DNA from 2 places in the Paenibacillus sp. FSL R10-2796 genome. Region 2 is predicted to be linked to the other one. Evidence: a T-box and tRNA genes for the amino acid it is inferred to sense, from the RefSeq annotation. Region 2 holds a T-box; the other holds one or more tRNA genes.
The links. The T-box of region 2 lies ahead of trpS (tryptophan--tRNA ligase). A T-box ahead of a tRNA ligase gene usually reads a tRNA of that ligase, here a tRNA-Trp.
Positions count from the first base shown of each region.

Region 1: it has a tRNA-Trp gene. The T-box ahead of trpS (tryptophan--tRNA ligase) is inferred to sense a tRNA for this amino acid. The anticodon was not compared.

Region 1 is NZ_CP150178.1:6,340,287-6,348,990, reverse strand. Features, by position in the region: rRNA gene NST58_RS28305 (16S ribosomal RNA) at 1-506, shown strand, start outside; rRNA gene NST58_RS28300 (23S ribosomal RNA) at 769-3,695, shown strand; tRNA gene NST58_RS28295 (tRNA-Asn) at 3,756-3,831, shown strand; tRNA gene NST58_RS28290 (tRNA-Ser) at 3,835-3,927, shown strand; tRNA gene NST58_RS28285 (tRNA-Glu) at 3,946-4,020, shown strand; tRNA gene NST58_RS28280 (tRNA-Val) at 4,076-4,151, shown strand; tRNA gene NST58_RS28275 (tRNA-Met) at 4,169-4,245, shown strand; tRNA gene NST58_RS28270 (tRNA-Asp) at 4,271-4,348, shown strand; tRNA gene NST58_RS28265 (tRNA-Phe) at 4,359-4,434, shown strand; tRNA gene NST58_RS28260 (tRNA-Thr) at 4,463-4,538, shown strand; tRNA gene NST58_RS28255 (tRNA-Tyr) at 4,544-4,629, shown strand; tRNA gene NST58_RS28250 (tRNA-Trp) at 4,636-4,709, shown strand; tRNA gene NST58_RS28245 (tRNA-His) at 4,733-4,808, shown strand; tRNA gene NST58_RS28240 (tRNA-His) at 4,852-4,927, shown strand; tRNA gene NST58_RS28235 (tRNA-Gln) at 4,947-5,021, shown strand; tRNA gene NST58_RS28230 (tRNA-Gly) at 5,028-5,102, shown strand; tRNA gene NST58_RS28225 (tRNA-Cys) at 5,113-5,186, shown strand; tRNA gene NST58_RS28220 (tRNA-Leu) at 5,201-5,279, shown strand; gene NST58_RS28215 (AraC family transcriptional regulator) at 5,415-6,170, opposite strand; gene NST58_RS28210 (BMP family ABC transporter substrate-binding protein) at 6,498-7,637, shown strand; gene NST58_RS28205 (ABC transporter ATP-binding protein) at 7,762-8,704, shown strand, end outside.
Region 2 is NZ_CP150178.1:6,169,560-6,178,263, reverse strand. Features, by position in the region: gene NST58_RS27590 (globin) at 1-142, shown strand, start outside; gene NST58_RS27585 (DUF2225 domain-containing protein) at 179-895, shown strand; gene NST58_RS27580 (hypothetical protein) at 974-1,204, opposite strand; gene NST58_RS27575 (YycC family protein) at 1,201-1,392, opposite strand; gene NST58_RS27570 (M3 family oligoendopeptidase) at 1,511-3,310, shown strand; gene NST58_RS27565 (hypothetical protein) at 3,923-4,333, shown strand; gene NST58_RS27560 (alpha/beta-type small acid-soluble spore protein) at 4,487-4,717, opposite strand; gene NST58_RS27555 (aldose 1-epimerase) at 4,919-5,893, opposite strand; T-box leader at 6,028-6,267, shown strand; gene trpS (tryptophan--tRNA ligase) at 6,331-7,317, shown strand; gene NST58_RS27545 (hypothetical protein) at 7,320-7,508, opposite strand; gene NST58_RS27540 (metal-dependent hydrolase) at 7,614-8,615, opposite strand.

The DNA.
Region 1 (8,704 bases), 170 kb from region 2:
GAGACAGGTGGTGCATGGTTGTCGTCAGCTCGTGTCGTGAGATGTTGGGTTAAGTCCCGCAACGAGCGCAACCCTTAACTTTAGTTGCCAGCAGGTTAAGCTGGGCACTCTAGAGTGACTGCCGGTGACAAACCGGAGGAAGGTGGGGATGACGTCAAATCATCATGCCCCTTATGACCTGGGCTACACACGTACTACAATGGCCGGTACAACGGGAAGCGAAGCCGCGAGGTGGAGCCAATCCCATCAAAGCCGGTCTCAGTTCGGATTGCAGGCTGCAACTCGCCTGCATGAAGTCGGAATTGCTAGTAATCGCGGATCAGCATGCCGCGGTGAATACGTTCCCGGGTCTTGTACACACCGCCCGTCACACCACGAGAGTTTACAACACCCGAAGTCGGTGGGGTAACCCGCAAGGGAGCCAGCCGCCGAAGGTGGGGTAGATGATTGGGGTGAAGTCGTAACAAGGTAGCCGTATCGGAAGGTGCGGCTGGATCACCTCCTTTCTATGGAGAATCGTTCTCTGCAATGAGAACATTCAAATCGGAAGCTCAGCTTCCAAAACTCAGGTTTAGGCCTGTTACTCACTCGTTGCTCAGTTTTGAGAGTTTAAGCTCTCAAGTAAGACTTGATCCTTGAAAACTGGATACCGAAACGAATTTGCGTTTTAGAACATCTTTTAGCAACTTGTGTAAACAAGTAAATGTTATTAGTGAGATGATTCCAAAGAGAATGTCATCGTATGATATTTTCCTGCGGAAAAATCAAGGTTAAGCTAATAAGAGCACACGGAGGATGCCTAGGCGCCAGGAGCCGACGAAGGACGTGGCGAACAACGAAACTGCCTCGGGGAGCTGTAAGCAAGCTTTGATCCGGGGGTGTCCGAATGGGGAAACCCAGCTGTGGTAATTCGCAGTTACTCATACCTGAATACATAGGGTGTGTAGAGGCAGACCAGGGGAACTGAAACATCTAAGTACCCTGAGGAAGAGAAAACAATAGTGATTCCGTCAGTAGCGGCGAGCGAACGCGGAACAGCCTAAACCTAAGAGCTTGCTCTTAGGGGTTGTGGGACGTCTCACATGGAGTTACAAAGGAATATGGTAGGCGAAGAGGTCTGGAAAGGCCCGCGATAGAGGTAAAAGCCCTGTAACCTAAACTGTGTTCTCTCCGAGACGGATCCCGAGTAGTGCGGGGCACGTGAAACCCCGTATGAATCCAGCAGGACCATCTGCTAAGGCTAAATACTACCTGGCGACCGATAGTGAAACAGTACCGTGAGGGAAAGGTGAAAAGCACCCCGGAAGGGGAGTGAAATAGAACCTGAAACCGTGTGCTTACAAAAAGTCAGAGCCCTATTAATGGGTGATGGCGTGCCTTTTGTAGAATGAACCGGCGAGTTACGTTTAACATGCAAGGTTAAGCCGAGAAGGTGGAGCCGCAGCGAAAGCGAGTCTGAATAGGGCGAATTAGTATGTGGACGTAGACCCGAAACCGTGTGATCTACCCCTGTCCAGGGTGAAGGTGCGGTAACACGCACTGGAGGCCCGAACCCACGTACGTTGAAAAGTGCGGGGATGAGGTGGGGGTAGCGGAGAAATTCCAATCGAACTCGGAGATAGCTGGTTCTCCCCGAAATAGCTTTAGGGCTAGCCTCGGTATAAGAGTAGTGGAGGTAGAGCACTGATTGGGTGCGGGGTCCGCAAGGATTACCAAGCTCAGTCAAACTCCGAATGCCATATACTTATTGCCGGGAGTCAGACAGTGAGTGCTAAGATCCATTGTCAAAAGGGAAACAGCCCAGACCATCAGCTAAGGTCCCCAAGTGTGTGTTAAGTGGGAAAGGATGTGGAGTTGCACAGACAACCAGGATGTTGGCTTAGAAGCAGCCACCATTGAAAGAGTGCGTAATAGCTCACTGGTCGAGTGACTCTGCGCCGAAAATGTAACGGGGCTAAACACACCACCGAAGCTATGGCTAGATACGTATGTATCTGGGGTAGGGGAGCGTTGTGTAGGGGTTGAAGGTGTACTGAAAAGAGCGCTGGACACTACACAAGTGAGAATGCCGGTATGAGTAACGAAAAGATCAGTGAGAATCTGATCCGCCGAAAGCCCAAGGTTTCCTGAGGAAGGCTCGTCCGCTCAGGGTAAGTCGGGACCTAAGGCGAGGCCGAAAGGCGTAGTCGAAGGACAACAGTTTGAAATTACTGTACCACCGTAATCCGCTATGAGCGATGGGGTGACGCAGGAGGGTAGTGACGCGGACTGATGGATGTCCGTCTAAGCAGTGAGGCTGATGTGTAGGCAAATCCGCACATCATTAAGGCTGGGCTGTGATGGGGAGCGAAAATTGTAGTAGCGAAGGTCATGATCTCACACTGCCAAGAAAAGCCTCTAGCCAGGAGAAGGTGCCCGTACCGCAAACCGACACAGGTAGGCGAGAAGAGAATTCTAAGGCGCGCGGAAGAACTCTCGTTAAGGAACTCGGCAAAATGACCCCGTAACTTCGGGAGAAGGGGTGCCCCGGTAGTGTGAATAGCACGAGGGGGCCGCAGTGAAAAGGCCCAAGCGACTGTTTAGCAAAAACACAGGTCTGTGCGAAGCCGCAAGGCGAAGTATACGGGCTGACGCCTGCCCGGTGCTGGAAGGTTAAGGGGAGTGGTTAGGGGTAACCCGAAGCTATGAACCGAAGCCCCAGTAAACGGCGGCCGTAACTATAACGGTCCTAAGGTAGCGAAATTCCTTGTCAGGTAAATTCTGACCCGCACGAATGGCGTAACGACTTGGGCGCTGTCTCAACGAGAGATCCGGTGAAATTTTAATACCTGTGAAGATGCAGGTTACCCGCGACAAGACGGAAAGACCCCATGGAGCTTTACTGCAGCTTGATATTGAATTTGGGTACGATCTGTACAGGATAGGTGGGAGCCGTAGAAATCGGAGCGCAAGCTTCGGTGGAGGCGCCGTTGGGATACCACCCTGATCGTATCTAGGTTCTAACCTAGTACCCTTACCGGGTACGGGGACCGTGTCAGGCGGGCAGTTTGACTGGGGCGGTCGCCTCCTAAAGAGTAACGGAGGCGTTCCAAGGTTCCCTCAGAATGGTTGGAAATCATTCGCAGAGTGCAAAGGCATAAGGGAGCTTGACTGCGAGACCTACAAGTCGAGCAGGGACGAAAGTCGGACTTAGTGATCCGGTGGTACCGCATGGAAGGGCCATCGCTCAACGGATAAAAGCTACCCTGGGGATAACAGGCTTATCTCCCCCAAGAGTCCACATCGACGGGGAGGTTTGGCACCTCGATGTCGGCTCATCGCATCCTGGGGCTGAAGTAGGTCCCAAGGGTTGGGCTGTTCGCCCATTAAAGCGGTACGCGAGCTGGGTTCAGAACGTCGTGAGACAGTTCGGTCCCTATCTGTCGTGGGCGCAGGAAATTTGAGAGGAGCTGTCCTTAGTACGAGAGGACCGGGATGGACGTACCGCTGGTGCACCAGTTGTTCCGCCAGGAGCATGGCTGGGTAGCTACGTACGGACGGGATAAGCGCTGAAAGCATCTAAGCGTGAAGCCCCCCTCAAGATGAGATTTCCCAATTAGTAAGACCCCTTGAAGACGACGAGGTAGATAGGTTGGAGGTGGAAGTGCAGCAATGCATGGAGCTGACCAATACTAATCGGTCGAGGGCTTATCCTATACGTAGAATGCAAATTTGTTTCGGATTCAGTTTTCAGGCATCAAGCCTGGTATGAATATTCCCTGATAGCTCAGTTGGTAGAGCACTCGACTGTTAATCGAGTTGTCACAGGTTCGAGTCCTGTTCGGGGAGCCATATGGAGAGGTGTCCGAGTTTGGCCGAAGGAGCACGATTGGAAATCGTGTAGGCGCCACAAGCGTCTCGAGGGTTCGAATCCCTCTCTCTCCGCCACAAATTTTTAATTAGTATGGCCCGTTGGTCAAGGGGTTAAGACACCTCCCTTTCACGGAGGTAACATGGGTTCGAATCCCATACGGGTCACCAAATTTTCACTTGATTTATCCTAGTGGACTTTGGTACAATAACAATTGTTGTTTATGGAGGCTTAGCTCAGCTGGGAGAGCATCTGCCTTACAAGCAGAGGGTCGGGGGTTCGATCCCCTCAGCCTCCACCATAACATTTTCTTACTGACGCGGGGTGGAGCAGCCCGGTAGCTCGTCGGGCTCATAACCCGAAGGCCGCAGGTTCAAATCCTGCCCCCGCAACCAATTAACTTAAGCAATTATATCTTTTGGAACCGTGGTGTAGTTGGCCTAACATGCCTGCCTGTCACGCAGGAGATCGCGGGTTCGAATCCCGTCGGTTCCGCCATTTTCATCATGGCTCGGTAGCTCAGTCGGTAGAGCAGAGGACTGAAAATCCTCGTGTCGGCGGTTCGATTCCGTCCCGAGCCACCATTTATCATCACAAAAGAATGAGTGCCATGCCGGTGTAGCTCAATTGGTAGAGCAACTGACTTGTAATCAGTAGGTTGGGGGTTCAAGTCCTCTCGCCGGCACCATCCTTGGAGGATTAGCGAAGTGGCCAAACGCATCAGACTGTAAATCTGCTCACGTGAGTGTTCGGTGGTTCGAATCCATCATCCTCCACCAGTTTTTAGGGGCATAGTTTAAAGGTAGAACAACGGTCTCCAAAACCGTTGGTGTGGGTTCAATTCCTGCTGCCCCTGCCAAGTTCTTTCTAAAGTTTAATATGGCGGCCGTGGCGAAGGGGTTAACGCACCGGATTGTGGTTCCGGCATTCGTGGGTTCGAGACCCATCGGCCGCCCCATTTACTTTAAAATGAATAATGGCAACAATATCAACTTAATATGGCGACTGTGGCGAAGGGGTTAACGCACCGGATTGTGGTTCCGGCATTCGTGGGTTCGAGACCCATCAGTCGCCCCATTTTACTTTAAAATGTTATTGGGGATTAGCCAAGCGGTAAGGCAACGGACTTTGACTCCGTCACTCATAGGTTCGAATCCTATATCCCCAGCCATTTTATGCGGACGTGGCTCAGCGGTAGAGCATCGCCTTGCCAAGGCGAGGGTCGCGGGTTCGATTCCCGTCGTCCGCTCCAAAATTTACATGGCGCCATAGCCAAGTGGTAAGGCAAAGCTCTGCAAAAGCTTTATCCCCAGTTCAAATCTGGGTGGCGCCTCCATTTAGTTCATATGTGCCGGCGTGGCGGAATGGCAGACGCGCTCGACTCAAAATCGAGTGGGAAACCGTGGAGGTTCGAGTCCTCTCGCCGGTATCTTAAAAAGGTTTGTAAGATTGCTTATAAAAGCATTCTTACAAACCTTTTTTCTTTATGTTCTTGGGTTTACAGCATTAAGCCGTTGAAATAGAGAAACTCTCTATTCAACGGCTTTTTTAATCTGATTAGTGATTAACCTGATTGATTATTAATGCGGAATGCTCGCGGAGTAAGACCTATTTCTCGTTTGAACATATTGCAGAATTGGGCATCGTTCACAAAACCTGCAGCAGCGGATACTTCAGAGATTTGCATCTGAGTATGACGTAATAGAGATTTTGCATAATCCAGGCGTTTTAACAGCAAATACCGCAGGGGTGAAGACCCGAAACGTTCTTTAAATAGATGGCGAAAACGATCGTAACTATATCCGGACATTTCTGATAGTGTTTCGACGGACAATTTATGGCGATAATGCTCATTCATATAATTAAGGACATATTGTACTCGATCTTCTGTTGGGGATTGATATCCAGAGGCACTAAGAAGCCTCATAAGATGGACGGTAATCTCGCTCATTTGTAGGTTTAGAAGCTCAGAGAATCCGTCTTGCTTGCGTGTAAACTCTGCTTTCATTCGCAGCAGGATTTGAAGAACGGTCTGATCTTTATCATCTTCATATACGCCGAGCAGATTACTCATATTAGGGTGTTCCGAGTGGAAGCCTACAAATAATACATTTGCATCCTCACGGTGGTGCTCGTCATGTTTATGATTGGGTGGCACAAGCGCGAAAGAAGAGGAGCGAAAATGGTAACTTCGTGGGCCAACATTGGTTGTCCCTACCCCCTGTAAATAATAGACTAGTTCGTAGCATTCATGCTGGTGTGGAGGGATATAAGTATTTAGCTCATGTGTGGCACTTACAATATATAGAACACGATCCATGATGATCCTCCAATACTTATGTTTTAGCCGAATCGTACAAAACTATGACCGAAATCATATAATTATTTTTAATAATATTTGTTATGATCGTATCAATAAATCCGAAAGTTCGCAACCTGACTGGCCATCTCGTTCGGAAATAAAGCGGATTATTAATAATAATGGTATTTTTATTGCTATTTTTGAGCCTAAACGTTAAATTTATTACTTTCAATGATACTTTATTTGGAAAAAAGAGAATTTCCATTTGAACCGTGAATTATACAATGGGTGAAGATGGGATTCTGCGGATTACTAACCAACTAAAATTAGGGGTGGAATAGAGTAATGAATAAAAAAGTTCTTTCTTTGTTGTTATTAATGGTGATGGTTCTGGTCACAGCATGTGGAAATAACACGTCCAATAACGGTTCTTCTGCGAATACTGGATCAAACGCTGCTGAGGGTGGAGAAACAGGTGCAGGGGATAAACTCAAGGTTGTATTGCTGATTCCGGGGACACTTGGGGATAAATCATTTTTTGATTCCGCTAATAACGGCTTGCAAAAGGTTAAGGATGAACTTGGTGCAGAAACAAAGGTTGTTGAAATGGGCGTTGATAAAACGAAATGGGAGCCTACATTTAACGATATCGCTTCCGAGGATTGGGATGTAATTATTTCTGGCGGTTCTGAAATTACAGAGATGTTTAATGCAACGGCAGAATTGTATCCAGACAAAAAATTCATTAATTATGATACCGACATCGATGAAGCACCAGATAACATGTACAACATGTCTTATGCGACAAATGAAGTATCTTTCTTGGCAGGTGCCGTAGCAGCATTAGCTACACAATCGGATATGCCGAATGCTACCCCTGAGAATGTGATTGGGTTTGTGGGCGGTATGGATATTCCGGGGATTAATGCTTTCTTGGTCGGTTACATTCAAGGTGCTCAGTACGTTGATCCTGATGTAAAAGTGGCTGTGTCGTACGCTGGTGATTTTGTTAACCCGGCAAAAGGTAAGGAGCTGTCTCTAATTCAATATAACTCCGGTGTGGATGTTATTTTTAACGTGGCTGGGGGTACAGGTCTTGGGATCTTTGACGCAGCTAAAGAGAAGAAAAAATATGCAATCGGTGTAGACTCCGATCAGGCAATGTTGATTAACGATACAGATAGTGAAAAAGCAAATCTAATCGTTACTTCATCGATTAAAAAGATTGATACGGCTATTCTAGGTGCAGTGAAGAGATTGCAAGAGGGTACGCTAGAAATGGGCAAACGTGATGTATTGAGCTTTGTAGATGATGGTGTAGGTATTGCTGAGAATGATATTTATAAAAATGTATTCCCGGCTGATCTTCAGGCCAAGGTTGAAGAAGTGAAGCAAAAGCTGATCAATAAAGAAATTAAAGTGGATAATGCGATGGGGATGGAAACCGCAGAGGTAGAAGCTATTCGTAACGCAGTTAAGCCTTAAGCCTTAAGCTTTAAACCTTAAGATCAGCTCTATAGAGATAAACCTACAGTTGGAGATTCTTCTAGTCAGGGGAATTCCAGCTGTATATTTTTGCAGACCTCCAAGTTGAAAGGCGTTGAGACCTATGTACACAGCTCTGCTGGAAATGCGGGGAATTACCAAGGTATATCCCAATGGCGTCGTTGCAAATAAAGACGTGCATTTTTCTTTACGTGAGGGAGAAATACATGCGATTGCAGGTGAGAACGGTGCAGGTAAATCGACTTTAATGAAGATTATGTTCGGCATGGAAGAGCCAAGTGAAGGCGAGATCTATATCAAGGGTGAAAAAGTAAAGCTGCAATCCGCTCAGGACGCCATTGATAGAGGTATCGGCATGGTCCACCAGCATTTCATGTTGGTACCTTCTTTTACGGTGGCAGAGAATATGGTGCTGGGTATGGAGCCGCGCAGAGGAGTTGGCATTAATTATGCCGAGGCTGTGCGCATGACGGAAGAGACCGCAAGGAAATACAATCTGGCCGTGGATCCAAAGGCAAAAGTAGAGGATCTTACAGTTGGGATGAAGCAAAAGGTTGAGATTCTTAAGGCGCTGCTGCGTGGTGCGAAAATTCTGGTGCTTGATGAGCCAACTGCGGTGTTGACTCCACAGGAAACAGAGGAATTGTTCCGCGAGCTTAAGCAATTAAGGGAACAGGGGCATACGATAGTTTTTATTTCGCACAAATTAAAGGAAGTCAAAGCGATTTGCGACAGAATTACGATTATGCGCAGCGGCCGTAGTGAAGGTGTTTTTCAAACACAGGATGTGACAGAACAGGAAATCTCGCGGTTAATGGTCGGCAGAGATGTCGTGCTGAAATATGACAAAGAGATTCTGGCTGTTAGTGAGCCAGTACTAACGGTGCAGGGACTCGGTGTGAATGATGCAGATGGCAAAGCATTATTGTCGGATATCAATTTTGCGGTACGTGGTGGGCAGATCGTTGGGATTGCTGGTGTAGAAGGCAACGGGCAGACACAGCTTATTGAAGCTCTTACAGGTAGCTTGAGAGGTGTCTCAAGTC
Region 2 (8,704 bases):
TACTCCAGAACGTGCTGAGGAGTGGCTACAATGTATGAAAGAGGCACTGGTGGAGACTGGAGTCGAAGAACCACTGCGTTCATTCGTGCTTAGCCGCCTTGCAGGTCCTGCACATCATTTTGTTAACATGCCCCAGGAATAATAAGGGACAGGTTGATCCTGAAAGGAATGAGAGTACTTGACAGAGTTAATACCCCTATATTCTATTAAGGTCAAGTGTTGCAACTGTGAAAATGAATTTTCAACCTCGCGGGTTCGCCCTAGTCTAAAAAAGGCTATTCGGCGTGATGCTGATTTCTGCGCGTATTATAAAAATGAGAATCCGGATTATTATGTTGTACGGGTCTGCCCCAATTGCGGGTTTGCCTCCACAGAAAATTCGGCTGACAAGCTGACGGAACGCCAGCGCAAGGCATTTAATGAACAGGTAGGGAAACGCTGGAAGAGCCGGGACTTTGGAGAGAAACGAGACTGGGAAACTGCGCTCGAGACCTATAAGCTGGCGCTTTTATGTGCTCAAAGTATTAACGATAAAGATCGGATTATCGCAAGTCTGCTGCATCATATTGCTTGGCTCTATCGCTATCAAGGGGAGACTGAGCAGGAGAAGCGTTTTTTACGCTATTCTTTGGACGAGTATGTTAAGGTCTATGAAATAGATGGCATTGCCGGCAATGATGCCCGGCTCATGTACCTGATCGGCGAACTTAATCGGCGGATCGGAGAATACTCAGTGGCTGTAATGTGGTTCTCCCGTCTGATCAATGATCAGAAGATCATGGATGCGGCGATGATTCGAGCGGCACGTGAGCAGTGGGTTATTTTACGGGAGCAAATGCGTGCTGAGGCTCTAGATGTTGAAGTAGATATCGAAGGCTTGTCTTCAAGTTCATAATGTTTGCGAACAACAAAAAGCGCAGAAGAGAATTAAATTCTCCTCTGCGCTTTGTAGAAAGAAAATGTTAGGATTTGCTTATCTGACAGCTCGATCGAACAAAAGGTAATCGCCGTCATTATCTATAACTGTAGGACTGGCGCTGCAGCAGGGGAAGACGAGCAGTTTTTTCTTGCCGTCACGAACGATTTGTAATTCTTTTGGCTTCATAGGCAGAAGCACATTCTCTGAGTTGCAGAATGGACAGTATTGCACATACATATCGCCTAGAATGATGTCATAAGGCCAGGTATGACTAAATGGAATCATTGTGAGTCCTTCCCAGAAGGAGTCTCTTCATTTTCGCCCTCAGTTTGTGGGGGATTTTCTTTTTTGGATAGCTCCGCTATTTTTTGTAGTAAAATATGTTGGGGCATATGCATCAAGTGTTCCAAAGGAACGCCTAGTTGCTTGGATAACGTAATGGCTGTTTCCGGTGAAATTTGTAGTGGCTTCATATGGATGCCCTCCTAAAGTTTATCGGCTATAAATGTTCAGATATCGTTATTCACTTTACCATGGTGTTAAGACAATTACAAAGAAAGTCAAATGAAAGCAAAGGAATGGTGAGTACACATGAAACAACCGTTATCACTGACTTGGGAACTCGATACTATTTTTCCGGGGGGTTCTTCGTCTGCAGAGTTAGAAGGGTTCTTGAGCAAGCTTGAAAAAGATATTTTATCCTTGCAAGGCTTTGTGAAGGATGCTGTGACACCAACGGATGTTGCGTCTACAAAAGCATTGGATGAGGTTATAGCATTGCTTCAGAGCTGTTCAGGAAGACTTGTGGAGGTCACTTCCTTCGCAGACTGTCTAGGCGCTCAGAATCAGATGGACAAGGGTGCGGTAAGACTGGCGGCTAAAGTGACAAGCATGCGCGCCGGATTCGAAGGGATCAGCTCGCAATTTAGCAATGTCCTTCGTCAGACTACGGACAAGGTATGGGCTGAGTGGATGGCTCGTCCAGAGATTGCTCCTTTAACGTTCGTACTGAGCGAGAGCCGTGATTTGGCCCGTGAGAAGATGAGCCCTGAGCTGGAAAGCTTAGCGTTGGAATTAGCTGTTGACGGATATCATGGATGGAGCGGGCACTATGATACGATTGTTAGCTCGATCAAGATCCCATTTGAGGATGAAGAAGGAACAAAGCTGCTATCTGCTGGTCAAGCTTTTAATAAGCTGGATGATCCAGATCCAAAAGTGCGGCAAACGATGTTCCATAAATGGGAAGAGGCTTGGACTGAAGCGGCAGATAATTGCGCGGATACCTTAAATCACTTAGCAGGCTTCCGCCTGAAGCTCTATAAGGGCAGAGGCTGGGACGATGTTCTGAAAGATCCGCTCAGCATCAATCGTATGACACAGGACACCTTAAATACAATGTGGGACGTGATTACGAATAGCAAACCTGTACTTGTGTCCTACCTTCAGCGTAAAGCTAAGCTGCTGGGGCTGGATTCTCTCTCATGGGTCGATGTCGAAGCTCCTGTAGGCAAATCCTCCGGCAAGATCCCTTATGATCAAGCTGCGAAGGATATCGTCACACAGTTCCGTAAATTTAGTCCTAAGATGGCTGAGTTTGCAGAGCGTGCCTTTGATAATAACTGGATCGAGGTTGAGGATCGTAATGGCAAACGCCCTGGTGGATTCTGTACTTCCTTCCCTGAGAGTAAAGAATCACGGATATTCATGACTTACAGCGGCACACCTTCCAATGTTTCAACATTGGCCCATGAGCTGGGACATGCTTATCATTCCTACCTGCTTGATGATCAACCTGTATTTAATCAGAATTATGCAATGAACGTTGCAGAGACCGCTTCAACCTTTGCAGAAGTGATTGTATCTGATGCTCAGGTTAAAGCTGCGGGCAATGCAGAGGAGAAGCTGGCTCTGCTTGAAACGAAGATACAGAACAGTGTGGCATTCTTTATGAACATTCATGCTCGATTCTTGTTCGAGACTCGCTTTTATGAGAAACGTAAGGAAGGCCTTGTAAATGCTGAGGAACTGTCTGCTCTGATGGTGGAAGCACAGAAAGAAGCTTTCTGTGGTGTGCTTTCTGAATACCATCCTCACTTCTGGGCGTCAAAGCTGCATTTCTATATCACAGATGTACCTTTCTATAATTTCCCGTACACCGTTGGTTATATGTTCAGTACAGGCTTATATCGTCTGGCATTACAAGAGGGAGCTTCCTTTGCAGACAAATATGATAGCTTGTTGCAGGATACCGGCGTGATGACATTGGAGGATTTGGTGCTCAAACATTTGGGTGTGGATCTGACAAAACCGGATTTCTGGCAAGGAGCTACAGATCTGATTGTGGCTGATATCAACGAGTTCTTGGAGATGACAGAGCATTTAGCATGAAATGTCTAAAATAAGACAAATTTCAGTGCGCAAAAAATAACGGAATTTCAGTGTGAACACGCAAAGACCCCGGTTAAGGGGTCTTTTTTTAATGCTTAAATGTCGAAAACCCCCGGTTTATAAAAATTAATATACGAATGATCCATGAATTTTGCGCATTACTAGGGATAATAACCCAATTTTGTAGAATAATGTTGTTTGACGTATTTAAGGGGTCTATAATGAGCCTTGAGCCTTATAAAAGGCTTGCATGGAAGACAAATGAGCTCAGCTCAAAAAGCTTAAGTAAGCGCTTACTAAGCCGATTTGTACGAAGTAAACTCGAAGTAGCTAAGCTCACAAAACGATATAAATCGAACCAGAAACTTGGGAAAAGGGGAAGGAGTGGCGGAGGGGAATTTTGGAACTGTAAGAGCGAGAGCGACTGCCTTTGTCTCCGAATTTCACCCGCTATACGCGTAAGAATTCAAGAAATTTGGAGAGAACAGCGGCTGGAAGTCCAAACATTCCCCGCAGTGGCGACGGGCCCTTAGCCCAAATATTTAGGGTTCGATTTATAAGACGAAGTAAACTCGAAGTAGCTAAGCTCACAAAACTTTTAGGAGGAAAGATATGCTTAAGACAGAACAGCTATCATTAGCAAGACAGATGGATTTGGTGTTTAGGGAACTGCAAGAGGAATTGTCAGGACTATCTTCCGGTACGGTATTTGTGCAAATACGAAATAATACCATTGGCAAATTCGGCATACGTCATCATCCTTTAGCCGGTCGGGGGGGTGGATTCACAGAAGTGAAGGAAGGAATAACGGAGAGCCAGCAGTCTTCTTTTCGTCTAATGGCACTGGAGAGTCTGAAATACAAACGCCGTTGGACTCATGGTGAGATCAGCTATGAGTTCGCTATAAGACAGGGAAAGCTAATCGTAGATGCTACGCTGGAGTCTAATTATAATATGGCGAATCTGATGATTCGATCTCCCCGTAATGCTTACGCCGAGAGTGCTGATCAATTTTTAAGTTAAACGTTTTACATAAAAATTGTTTGCAGCTGGGATTATAGGCTATAAATTAGAAAAACCTCCCACAGCTTCTGGAAGAAGTGTGAGAGGTTTGAAAGCTAGTCGGCAATAGGCTTTTTAAGACCTCTGCCGGATAAAACACTTAAGATAACGATGTTACTGACGACCGGACAGTTGTTGTTCTGCCAGTTGTACTAGACGTTTAGTGATGTAACCTCCCAAAGAACCAGTTTCGCGGGAAGTGTAGTTCCCGTAATAACCGTCAGCTGGGATCGTTACTCCAAGCTCTTGTGCTGCTTCATATTTCAATTGTTGCAACGCTGCATTTGCTTGAGGAACTACAAGGTTATTGGAACGGCTGCTACGACCTTGACCTGCTTGACCCATGTGTGTCACCTCCTTCGCCCGTTGTGAAGATAGTATGAGCGCTAAGAGGCTAATTCATGCATGCTATCGAAAGGTTTTAAGGATGGTAATTATTAGTCGATTAAAAGTAAGGGTAGGAAAGCCTAAATAACTAAGCTCGCACAAAAAATCGGCCTTCTCTTACGTAAACGCAAGGGAAGACCGATATAATGTATATCTGCTTTAATTCTCGGGATAGATCATTTCCAGCATAGTGGACAGCTCAAGACTTTGACCTGGTTCTACCTTCAGCAAGCCCGTGAAGGAAGGGTCATCTGAAACGTTAGGAGCATCCGGGAGCCAGGTGTAAGGTTCGATGCACAGAAATTGATCGGCCGGTCCTTTGGTATACAGGACCCAGTGACGGAAATGATTCTCGTCAGCTGTATAACGAAGACCATAACCATCATCGCGTAATAGCAAGGCTTCTACGGGCTGCTTGTCACCAATACGTAGAGCAGTATCAAAATTAGTTCCCTGGAGGTTGATTCCAGAGTTTAGTGAATCTAGATCACCAAGTGGAATTAGATTGCCGCTAGGGAGCAATTCATCGTTTAGTTCATAAATGCTGTTTACGGGCAGCTTGAGATTCCAGCGTTCAGGTTCTCCATCGATCATAAACCAGGTGTGATAGCCGATCCCAAAGGGAATACGGTGATCGCCGAGATTTGTAACCTTTAAAGTCTGGCTGAGCCGGGCATCCTGAAGCCTGAATGTCATTTCGAATTTGAGTGGAATGGGAAATTGCTCCATCCAGTGCGGATCATCTTCAGTAAGGAATTCAGTAGTGACTGCACAACCGTCCTCGTCTTCTTCAATATCGCTGACACACCAGGATTGAGTCCGGTGTAGACCATGGATATGATTGTCACCAGCGGTATTCTGGTCAAATTGATAACTTGTACCCTCGAATTGAAATTTTCCTTTACGAATTCTTCCGGGTGGAATTAAGAGCGGGATGCCAAAATGGTAAGGTTTTTGCATAAAGAAAGCTTGATCGCTTTCATCAGGCCGCCGCAGAATTTCCCGTTGTTCTTTTACATCAAACAATGAAATCACGTTGTTTCCTAGTCGCGGCAAAAGCGTGACTTCCAGTTCGCGGCTGTGCAAAATATAAGTATCATAACCGCCCCACTGCCCTTTGGTCACCTGTTTCATGAGATATGCTCCTTTATCGTAACTGTAATCGAATAGAACATGGATAACCTTATCATAACAGATTTATGCGGAAGTGGTTAAGTGATTTGACAACTTCTCTTTATGGTTCTATGATGAAGGCATTAAATTATGATGAGAATGTGATGACGGGGACAAGTAGACAGGAAATACACCTTCAGAAAGCCGGTGGTTGATGCGAACCGGTAGGACACTCCTGATGAATGGACCCCTGAGCGCCGCGCTTGAACGGGAGCAAGATGCCCTAGTAGACCGGCCGGATCTTCCCCGTTAACGGAAGACTAAGGCTGTTTCCCTTTGACTATACAAAGGTTAAGCAGCGAATAAGGGTGGCACCACGGTCTCACGTCCCTTGCGGATGAGGCTTTTTTTGCGTTCTCGGAAATCGGAAATTACATCTAACGGAGGTCTATATTATGTTGAAAAAAGTAATGTCAGGCATACAACCGAGCGGTTCTCTAACTTTGGGTAACTATATCGGAGCGCTGAAAAATTTTGTGAAGCTGCAAGACGATCATCAATGTTTCTTTATGGTTGTCGATATGCATGCGATCACCGTTGCTCAAGATCCTGCGGCACTGCGTGAGCAGTCTGAAGCTGTAGCTGCACTCTTTATCGCGGCAGGAATTGATCCTGTGCGTTCGAATGTATATATGCAGTCTCATGTGCCTCAGCATGCGGAATTGGGCTGGATCATGACTACGCTAACGGCAATGGGCGAGCTTGAGCGTATGACACAGTTCAAAGATAAATCATCAGGTAAGGATTCAGTTGGCGCGGGCCTATTCGTATATCCTTCTTTAATGGCAGCAGATATTCTTGTTTATAATGCGGATCTTGTGCCAGTAGGTGAAGATCAGAAGCAGCACTTGGAGTTGACCCGTGATTTAGCTGGCCGTTTCAATAACCGTTTTGGCGAATTCTTTACGATTCCTGAACCGTATATCCCTGAAGTGGGCGCACGCATTATGTCTCTGGATGATGGCACTAAAAAAATGAGCAAGAGCAGCCCGAATGCAGGCAGCTATATTGCCCTGTTGGATTCGCCGGATGTGATCCGTAAAAAAATCAGCCGCGCAACGACTGATTCTGGACGTGAAGTGATCTTTGATCCGGCTAACAAGCCAGAGATTAGTAACTTGATGAGTATTTACTCGGAATGTTCTGGGATGTCCCTCCAGCAAATAGCCGATCGTTATGAAGGACAAATGTATGGTGGCTTTAAGAAGGATCTTGGGGAAGTGGTTGTATCCACACTTGAGCCTTTGCAACAAAGATATCATGAAATTCGCAGTTCAGGTGCGATCACTGATATTCTTGCTGAAGGTGCTGAACGTGCACGTATTGTTGCAGCTGAGACGTTGAATGGCGTAAAAGAGCGGATGGGCTTTCTGCCAGCTCGTTAATCTTAGTCAGAGCTTAAGCTTTCCTGTTTGCGTCTAATTCTGGCTTTGAGGATAAATCCCCAGCCAATATTCATTACGCAAAGAAAACCAAGCAGAAGTGCCAGCCAGAAGCTATAGCTGATCGCGATTGAAGCGGCAGTGAGAATAAGAATAGAAGAACAAGCGAACCAAAGTGAGAGTCCTTTACCCATTAAGAGCTTTCCTTTCCGTGTCTGCTAAAATGAATCCCGGAGTATTATAAAATACTCCGGGATTTTTTGTGATTATAGAATAGATCTCTCAGTAAGTCTACAGTTTCATCGTAAAGAACCAGGGTCGATGGAAAATCGTTTGTCGAGCTTATCACTGCTAAGCCAGCCTACATAAGTATTTAAAGGTTTATATTGGTTATCCATAACTAATACAGCCACAAAAGGGTATTGTTTGCGGTGTAAATAACGAACGTCTCCCCAGCGCACCATATATCCTGAAGGAAGCTCCTCCACTTCGGCAACCGCATAAGAGGTGAAATATAGAAAGGACTGAATATCTGGATGCGACTTGGATATTTCCACAGCGGGATGATTCGAGCAGACCGCATGTTTGAACCATTCCAGACGGTTGTTCAGTAGCTGCCCAACGTCATAGCTGCCGTCTTTTTTCACTTTAACTACGTTCCAGCGTTTAAGTGAAATTGTAGGGATTACAATATAACGTTCACCAGCATTATGGTGTATATCTTTAAGCTTGATGTTTCGTGTAAGGCGGGCATGAACAATTGTTCTCCAAATATAATAAAGAATGGTACAGGCATAAAGCGTAATAAATAAAGGTTTGGGCGGCACAATCCCAGTGATCCAGAGTAGAATAGCTGCGATATGGCTGCCAAAAATAAATGGATCGAAAATGTGGATGATATTCCAGGCAATCCATTTCTCAGTAAATGGACGGGCGGCCTGGGTTCCATAGGTGTTAAACAGATCAGAGAAGACGTGCACGCCTACGCCTATGAAACCCCAGAGTGCAACATGGCTTAAAGCTGCCAAATCAGTAAATCCAAACAGAGGCCCTAAGACTAGGGCAATCAGAGCGGGCCACAAAATTAGAAAAGGCAAGGAGTGTGTGATTCCCCGGTGATTACGAATATATATTGCATTGTCCTTTAGTCTTAATGCGGTATCGGCATCAGGAGCTTGTGAGCCTAAAATCGTAGCCAGCATAACGGCCCCGGCCAGTTTAGGGTCAGAAGCAACGACAGGATCTACGAATGAAAGTCCGGCTAACCCTATGCCCATAACTAAATGTGTAGCGGTGTCCATTGGTCAGTTCTCCTTTGTTGTTCGGAAGTACATTATTAATAATTACCCAAATACAGCTTAGGTTATTAACGGGCTGGAAATAAATATTG